One region of the Stenotrophomonas sp. INTA L402-1 genome, then DNA from elsewhere that is predicted to be linked to it. Evidence: riboswitches for the same ligand, from Rfam matches in the RefSeq annotation. Region 1 holds a riboswitch; the other holds the start of a gene.
The links. A riboswitch is a leader RNA that binds a small molecule or an ion and turns the genes downstream of it on or off. The one in region 1 is predicted to bind thiamine pyrophosphate.
Positions count from the first base shown of each region.

Region 2: it holds a riboswitch for thiamine pyrophosphate, as region 1 does, so the genes downstream of both, AC5O77_RS14520 (TonB-dependent receptor) here and thiC (phosphomethylpyrimidine synthase ThiC) in region 1, are expected to answer to the same signal.

Region 1 is NZ_JCAFWP010000004.1:148,226-152,642, reverse strand. It holds gene AC5O77_RS05370 (BCCT family transporter) at 1-1,564, opposite strand, end outside; TPP riboswitch at 1,810-1,911, shown strand; gene thiC (phosphomethylpyrimidine synthase ThiC) at 1,994-3,838, shown strand; gene AC5O77_RS05360 (ion channel) at 3,978-4,417, shown strand, end outside.
Region 2 is NZ_JCAFWP010000025.1:10,139-14,555, reverse strand. It holds gene AC5O77_RS14530 (glycine zipper 2TM domain-containing protein) at 72-479, shown strand; gene AC5O77_RS14525 (phosphotransferase enzyme family protein) at 605-1,729, shown strand; TPP riboswitch at 1,773-1,868, shown strand; gene AC5O77_RS14520 (TonB-dependent receptor) at 1,939-4,128, shown strand; gene pnuC (nicotinamide riboside transporter PnuC) at 4,137-4,417, shown strand, end outside.

The sequences.
Region 1 (4,417 bases):
GCGCGCGCGCCGCCTCCGCCTGGGTCTCCTCCTGCGCCGCCATCTCGCGCGCGATCCACGCATCGATCATGTGCCGCTGGCGCTGCGCCTGCCGCCGCTCCCGCGTGTACTCCTGGTCCAGCACCCGGTACAGCGACACCATCACCAGCACCATCAGCAGCGCGAATGGCAACGCCGCAATCGTGATCATGCCCTGCAGTGCATCCAGGCCACCGGCCAGCAGCAACGCCGCTGCGATCAGCGCCACCGCGATGCCCCAGGCCAGCTTGCGCTTCAACGGCGGATCGCCTGCCTCGTCAGTGGACATGCTGGCCAGCACCAGCACCGCCGAATCGGCTGATGTCACGAAGAAGATCATCAGCAGCACCAGTGCGATGCAGGAAAGCAGCAAGGGTAGCGGCATGCTGTCAAACAGGGTGAACAGCACCGTTTCATAGCCGTTGCCCAGCGCCTGCACCAGGTCGGCGTGGCCGAAGATCTGCGCCCACAGCGCAGTACCACCAAACACCGCGAACCAGAAGAAGCCCAGCACCGTGGGTGCCAGCACGACGCCGATGACGAACTCGCGGACGCTGCGCCCACGCGAGATGCGCGCGATGAACGAGCCGACGAACGGGGCCCAGGAAATCCACCACGCCCAGTAGAAGATGGTCCAGTCCGCTACCCATGTGCTTCCCGAGAACGGCGACATGCGCAGGCTCATCGTCACCAACTGGTTGAGGTACGACCCCAGTGTGGTGGTGAACGTATCGAAGATGAATCCGGTCGGGCCCAGCACCAGTACGGTGGCCGCAAGAAGCGCGGCCAGTGCAAGATTGAAGTTGGACAGCCACTTCACCCCGCGCTCGACACCGCTGGCGGTGGAGGCCATGTACAGCACGAACGCGATGGCGATGATGGTCAGCTGCAGTGGCACACCCGCGTGCAGGCCGAACACGCGTTCCATGCCGGCAGCGATCTGGATGGTGCCGAAGCCCAGCGTGGTGGCCACGCCAATGGCAGTGGCAACAACCGCGGCGATGTTGACCACGCGTCCGATCCAGCCGCGATGGTGCCGGCCGATGATCGGTTGCAGCATGTCACTGACCAGTCCACGGCCATTGCGGTTGAACTGGAACCAGGCCATGGCCAGGCCGATCAGCGCGTAGATCGCCCACGGGTGCAGGCCCCAGTGGAAGAATGCATAGCGCATCGAAGCCCGCGCCGCGTCCATGCTCTGCGGTGCGAGGCCTTCCGGAGGCTTGGTGAAGTGGGAAATCGGCTCGGCGGCGCCCCAGAACACCAGGCCGATGCCCATGCCGGCGGCGAACAGCATCGACATCCAGCTGGCGCGCGAGAACTCCGGCTCGGCATCTTCACCGCCGATGCGCAGGTTGCCGAAGCGACCGAATGCCAGATACATCAGGAACGTCAGTGCCAGGAACACGACCAGAAGATAGAGCCAGCCGACACTGCGGATGACATCGGCCAGTACCGACTGCACCACGGTATTGAAGGGGCCGGGTGCAACACCGGCAAGCAGCACCAGAAGCAGAACCAGTGCGATGGAAACGCGAAACACCATGAAGGAGCTTCTCCGATCAAGGGATTGAGGGGAGCGAGCAGAGCTTGCTGCGAGGGGCCGGCGACATGCAGCACAGACCGGGCAGGGGCCGCGAAGGCGGCGGGGAAACACCGGCCGCAGCGGCACGATGCGTGTGCACGTTACTGAATGCGATGTCACGGTTCTGTTAATGCAGAAACAGCGGATCCACGCCGTGCGTGGATGGAACAGCCAGGAGCTGCAGTGCGTTCTATGCTCTAATGCACACCAAGAAGCGGGGGTACCGCGGCCATGTGGCCACGGTTGAGACAGTCCCTTGGAACCTGATCCGGCTCATACCGGCGTAGGGAAGCTTTGCAGTGCAGCCATGCCCGGACTCCGCCCAAGGACCGTCCGGGCGCGGCAGCAGTGCGCCGCCGCTTCGTCCCTGACCTTCCTGGACGATGCCCGATGAACGCACAGCTCTCCGCCCTGCAGCAACAGGCCCAGCAACTCTCCGAATCCGTGACCCGGCCCATTCCCGGCTCGCGCAAGATCCACGTGCCCGGTTCACGCCCGGATCTGCAGGTGCCGATGCGCGAGATCGCGCTGACCCGCACGCCGACCTTGTTCGGCGGCGAAGAGAATGCACCGGTGACCGTTTACGACACGTCGGGCCCGTACACCGATCCGGAGGTGCGCATCGATCTGTCCGCTGGTTTGCCGGCACTGCGTCGCGGCTGGGTGGAAGAACGCGGTGATACCGAGCGGCTGGAAGGACTGAGCTCTTCGTTCGGTCGCGATCGCGAGCATGACCCGAAGCTCGATGCGGTGCGCTTCCCCACGCGCAGCCTGCCTCGCCGTGCGCGTGCAGGTGCCAACGTCACCCAGATGCACTACGCGCGCCGCGGCATCATCACGCCGGAAATGGAATTCGTCGCCATCCGCGAGAACCAGCGGCTGGACGCGATCCGCGATGCCGGGCTGCTGCAGCAGCACCCGGGCGAGGCGTTCGGCGCTTCGATCCAGAAGATCATCACCCCGGAGTTCGTGCGCGACGAAATCGCCCGCGGCCGTGCGGTGCTGCCCAACAACATCAACCATCCGGAAAGCGAGCCGATGATCATCGGCCGCAATTTCCTGACCAAGATCAACGCCAACATCGGCAACAGCGCTGTTTCCTCGGGCATTGCCGAGGAGGTGGAGAAGCTGGTGTGGGCGATCCGCTGGGGCGGTGACACGGTGATGGACCTGTCCACTGGCAAGCACATCCATGAGACCCGCGAGTGGATCATCCGCAACTCGCCGGTGGCGATCGGTACCGTGCCGATCTACCAGGCGCTGGAGAAGGTCGATGGCCGCGCCGAAGCACTCACCTGGGAGATCTTCCGCGACACACTGATCGAGCAGGCCGAGCAGGGCGTGGACTACTTCACCATCCACGCTGGCGTGCTGCTGCGCTATGTTCCGCTCACCGCCAAGCGGGTCACCGGCATCGTCAGCCGCGGTGGCTCGATCATGGCCAAGTGGTGCCTGGCGCACCACAAGGAGAATTTCCTCTACACGCATTTCGAAGAGATCTGCGAGATCATGAAGGCCTATGACGTGACCTTCTCGCTGGGTGACGGCCTGCGCCCGGGCTGCATCGCAGATGCCAACGACGCGGCGCAGTTCGGTGAGCTGGAGACGCTTGGCGAACTGACGAAGATCGCCTGGAAGCACGACGTGCAGACCATGATCGAAGGCCCCGGCCACGTGCCGATGCAGCTGATCAAGGAGAACATGGACAAGCAGCTGCGCGAGTGTGGCGAAGCGCCGTTCTATACGCTGGGCCCCTTGACCACCGACATCGCACCGGGCTACGACCACATCACCAGCGCGATCGGTGCGGCAATGATCGGCTGGTTTGGTACGGCCATGCTCTGCTACGTGACACCGAAGGAACACCTCGGCCTGCCCAACCGCCAGGACGTACGCGACGGCATCATGGCCTACCGCATCGCCGCGCATGCGGCCGACCTGGCCAAGGGACACCCGGGCGCGCAGGTGCGCGACAACGCGCTGAGCAAGGCACGCTTCGAGTTCCGCTGGGAAGACCAGTTCCATCTCGGGCTGGACCCGGAGAAGGCCAAGGAATTCCATGATGAGACCCTGCCGAAGGATGCGCACAAGCTGGCGCACTTCTGCTCGATGTGCGGCCCGCACTTCTGCTCGATGAAGATCACCCAGGACGTGCGCGACTACGCCGAGGCCGGCATGAAGGAGAAGTCGGAAGAGTTCCGCGCGGCCGGCGCCGAGGTCTATCACCAGGGCTGACGTGTAACGGGTAGTGCCGGCCGCTGGCCGGCATTCAGTCGTGCGTGGGGCCGGCGAGAGTGCCGGCCAGTGGCCGGCACTACCGCTCATCACGCCGCTCCCGGCTATCCTCCGCCCATCACCCTGGGGAAAGGACGCCATGCCCGTTGCCATCACCACCCGCTGGCTGGCCATTGCCCGCCGCCATCCTTCGGCCTGGCTGCTGGGTGCCCAGTTGATCGCGGTGCTGCTGTATCCCGCACTTGATGACACCGCCGGCGGCCGTGCGGCACTGGGCATGTTCGGCATGGCGGTACTCGGCCTGGCGCTGTGGGTGGTCCAGCGCAGTCCGCTGGGCACCTGGCTGGCACTGCTGCTGGCCATTCCTTCGGTGGTGTTCTCGCTGGCCGGCGCACTGCTGGATCGCAGTGCGCTGCTGACCACCGCGCAGCTGCTGGAAAGCCTGCTGTACTTCTATACGGCCGGTGCGCTCATCGCCTACATGCTCCAGGACCATAAAGTCACCCGCGATGAACTGTTCGCAGCAGGTGCGACATTCACGTTGCTGGCGTGGGCCTTCGCGTTTGCTTTCGCCGTGTG
Region 2 (4,417 bases), on a different contig from region 1:
GACATCACGGCAGCCGGGGCGCCCCGCGCCCTCCCTGCCCAGCGTGGCATGCACCTCACAGGAGAACGAACATGCTCAGTACTTCCGCACTCAGCTTCCGTGGTCTGGCGATGGCCCTGGCCCTGCTGGCCGGTGTCGCCGTGGTCAGCGATGCCAGCGCGATGTCGAGGAAGGACAAGCGCACCCTGGTCGGCGCCGTGGTCGGTGGCGTGGCCGGCAACCTGCTCTCCAACGGTGATCCCGCTGCCACTGTCGGCGGTGCCGTGGCCGGCGGCGCGATCGGCAACCTGACCACCTCCGACCGCCGCGATCGTCGTTACTACGACAATCGCCGTTACGACAACCGCTACGATCGCCGTTACGACCGTGGCTACTACCGCAGCGGCTACTACGACCGCGGTGACGACCGTCGCTGGCAGCGCGAGCGCTACTACGACAACCGCTACTACCACGACCGCGGCCGCCATCGCGGCTGGTAAGCAGCGCGGCATCCCCCATGCCGATGCACGGACGGGCGGGTCGATGACCCGCCCGTTTGCGTTGGCCGCGTGCATGGCGTTGAATGCGCAGCCTTGGATGTGACTTTCCCCACTGGGGCTGCGGCATGACTTCTTCCTCCCACCGCGTGCAGGGCCTCAACAACGACGAGGTTGCTGCCGACTGGCCACCGATCAGCGCGGCGGACATTGCGTGGCTGCGCCGGCGCTACCCTCAGCTGGATGCAGACAGCCACCCGCACTGGCACAGCCCGCGGCCACTCTCGGCCGCTGCCATCGTCAATGGCAGGGACGGCGCGGTGTTCATCAAGCGCCACCACCACAGTGTGCGCAGTGCGGCCTGCCTGGAAGAAGAACACCACTTCATCGCCCATCTCGCTGCGGCCGGCGTGCCGGTGGTGAAGGTGCTGCCGGCCGCTGATGGTCACAGCGCCGTCGAGCATGGCGAATGGACCTTCGAGCTGCATGCGGTTGGCGTCGGCGAGGATCTGTATCGCGATGCCGTGTCGTGGTCGCTGCTGACCGATGTCGCGCAGGCCGGCGAAGCCGGGCGTGCACTCGCACAGCTGCACCGCGCTGCGGCCAGCTACCACGCAGCGCAGCGCAGCACCCATGTGCTGGTCGCGCGCGACGATCTGATCCGCGCCGACGATCCGATCGCGGCCATCAAGGCGGGGCTGCACAAGCGCCCCGGGCTGGCCCGCTATCTCGCGCGCATTCCCTGGGAAGCGCAGCTGCAGCGCGACGTGCTGCCGTGGCATGCCGGCCTGGCCGAGCGCCTGCGCGACGAGCCACGGCTGTGGGCGCACAACGACTGGCATGTCTCCAACCTGCTGTGGCGCGAGGGGCAGATCAGTACTGTGCTGGATTTCGGTTTGGCCTCCCCCACCAGCGCACTGTTCGACCTCGCCACCGCCATCGAGCGCAACGCGGTGGCGTGGCTGGAACTGGAGCGCGGCATGGAGGCGGTGCGCATCGATATCGCACTGGCCCTGCTCGACGGCTACCGCCAGCTGCTGCCGTTGTCGGCAGCACGCGTGCACCTGCTGGCCGACCTGCTGCCGATGGTCCATTTCGACTTTGCACTGTCCGAAGTGGAGTACTTCGAAGGCGTCACCGGCTCGACCGCGAACGCGGATGTGGCCTGGCAGCCCTTCATGCTGGGGCACCCGGCGTGGTTCCACAGCGCGCCGGGGCAGGCACTGCTGCAGGCGCTGCACGCGGCAGCCTGAAGGGCACCGGCTCGCAAATCCGTACCATTTGTAGTGAAATGGTCACCTGAAGCGGGGGTGCCTGGATCTGCCAGGCTGAGAGAGTCCCTTGGAACCTGATCCGGTTTGCACCGGCGTAGGGAGCTTTGAGCCGCAGCCACACCCCCGTCATGGGCCGGTGCACCTGCGCGCCGTCGCTTCGTCTCCCTTGTTGTCCGAAGACGAACCGAATGAACCGCTGCCTGCGCCCCACCCTGCTCTCCCTCGCCCTCTGCGCCGCCTTGCCGCTGCATGCCAGCGAGGCCGACGCTGCCACCGATGCGGCTGCCACCGGCGCCGAGCGCTCGCCCACCGAACTGGCGGCAGTGCGCGTGCAGGCCGGCAAACCCAAGGCCGATACCTCACGCGTGAACGCCTTCGGTGGTGGGTCATGGAAGGACACCCCGGCCTCGGTGAACGTGCTCGAGCGCGACTACCTCGACCGCCGCCAGGTGCGTTCGCTGTCCGAGCTGGCCAGCAACGATGCCTCGCTGGGTGATGCGTATGCGCCGGTGGGTTACTACCAGAACGTCGCCATCCGCGGCTTTGCGCTGGATGCCGCCACCGGCTACCGCTTCAACGGCCTGTCCATCGCCGGCGAACAGCGCCTGGCGCTGGAGAACGTGCAGTCGGTTGAGATCCTCAAGGGTGAAGCCGGCCTGGCCGCGGGTGTGATGGCGCCCGGCGGCATCATCAACTACATCGGCAAGCGCCCGGCCGAAGTGCGCACCGCCACGCTCGGTACCGACTCGGAAGGCTCGCGCTACGTCGCCGTCGATGTCGGCCACTGGATCACCCCGCGTTTCGGCCTGCGCCTGAATGCCGCATGGGATTCCAGCAATTCCTACGTCGAGCACGCCGATGGCCGTCGCAACTTCTACTCGCTGGCCGCCGACTGGCTGATTGGCGAACGCGGCAAGCTGGAAGTGGATGCCAACTACCAGACCAGTTCCCAGCGCTCGGTGTCGGGCTACCAGCTGCTGGGCGCGCGTGAGCTGCCGCACGGCGTGGATCGCGAATTCCTGCTCGGCTACCAGCCCTGGCAGCGCCCGGTGGATATCGCCAGCACCAACATCACCGCGTTGCACACCTACGACTTCAACGATGCCTGGCAGTCGCGCGTCTCGGTCGGCCACAGCCGCTCGGTGATCGATGACAACGTCGCCTTCGCCTACGGCTGCTACTACGCCACGCAGTGTGCCGATGGCAGCGTGCCGGGCAACTACTTCGCGCCCAATGGCGACTACGACGTCTACGACTACCGCAGCCCGGACGACACCCGCCGCAACCAGCAGGCCCGTGCCGAGCTGCGCGGCCGCTTCGAGACCGGCAGCGTCGGCCATGAGTTGACCATCGGTGCCGACTACTTCCGCCGCACGGTAGACAAGCGCCCGAGCGTCAACGAGTACGTCGGCACCAGCAACATCCACGACGCACAGGTGCCGGTGTTCGCGCCGTCGCCGAAGATGCCAGGGCCGTCCGCACGACGCCTGGACAGCCGCCAGACCGCGTTCTTCGCGCTGGACCGGATGAGCTTCGGTGATGACTGGCAGTGGCTGGCCGGCGGCCGCTTCGTGCGCCTGGACGAGCGTGCCTACGACAAGCGTGGCACCCCGCAGCGGCACAGCCGCCTGTCGCGTTTCCTGCCGCAGACCGCCGTGGTGTGGAAGGCTACCGACCAGCTCAACGCCTATGCCAGCTACGTGCGCGGCATCTCGCTGGGCCAGGAAGCGCCCTTCTGGACCAGCAACGCCGACACCTTCCTGCCGTCGGTGCAGTCGCGGCAGCTGGAAGTGGGCGTGAAGTACGTGCCGGTCGAAGCACTGACGCTGGGCGCGGCAGTGTTCCGCATTTCGCAGCCGTACCAGTACGCCAAGCCCGACAACAGCGAGGTCGGCTACACCTTCGTCGAGGAAGGCACGCAGACCCACACCGGCCTGGAGCTGACCGCCAACGGCCAGCTGACCGATGCGCTGCAGATCGTGGCCAGCGCCAGCGTGCTGCAGGCGCGCGCGCGCGACACCGGCACCCCGGCCTATGAAGGCCATCAGCTGGTGAACGTGCCGAAGGTGCGCGCCAGCGTGCACGTGGCCTATGCGCTGCCGTTCGTGCAGGGCCTGGATGTGACCGGCGGCTGGCGCTATGCCGGTGCCAACGTGGCCCGTGCCGATGGTGGCGTGCGCGCACCGGACTACTCGGTGTTCGACGCTGGCCTGCGTTTCCAGCATCGCCTGCACGAGCGCGCGGTGACCTGGAACCTGTCGGTGGACAACGTGTTCAACCGCTTCTACTGGCGCGATACCGGTAGCAGCGGCGGTGACTACTACCTGTTCCCCGGCGCACCGCGACAGGCCCGCCTGTCGGTGACGTTCGCGCTGTGAGCGGCGTCATGCTCGAGTGGACCGCCGCGCTGTGCAGCATCCTCGGCGTCTGGCTGATGGCCAAGCGCCGGCTGGTGGCGTGGCCGGTCGGCCTGCTGTCGGTGACGCTGTACGGGCTGGTCTTCGCCGAGGCCAAGCTGTACTCGGACACACTGCTGCAGGTCGCCTTCGGTGGTTTCCTGGTCTATGGCTGGCTCAACTGGCGGCAGCATGCAGCGGATGAGGGCAGTGTCCGCATCGTGCCACTGGCGCGCAGCAAGCTGCTGCGCGACCTGGCCATCGGCCTCTG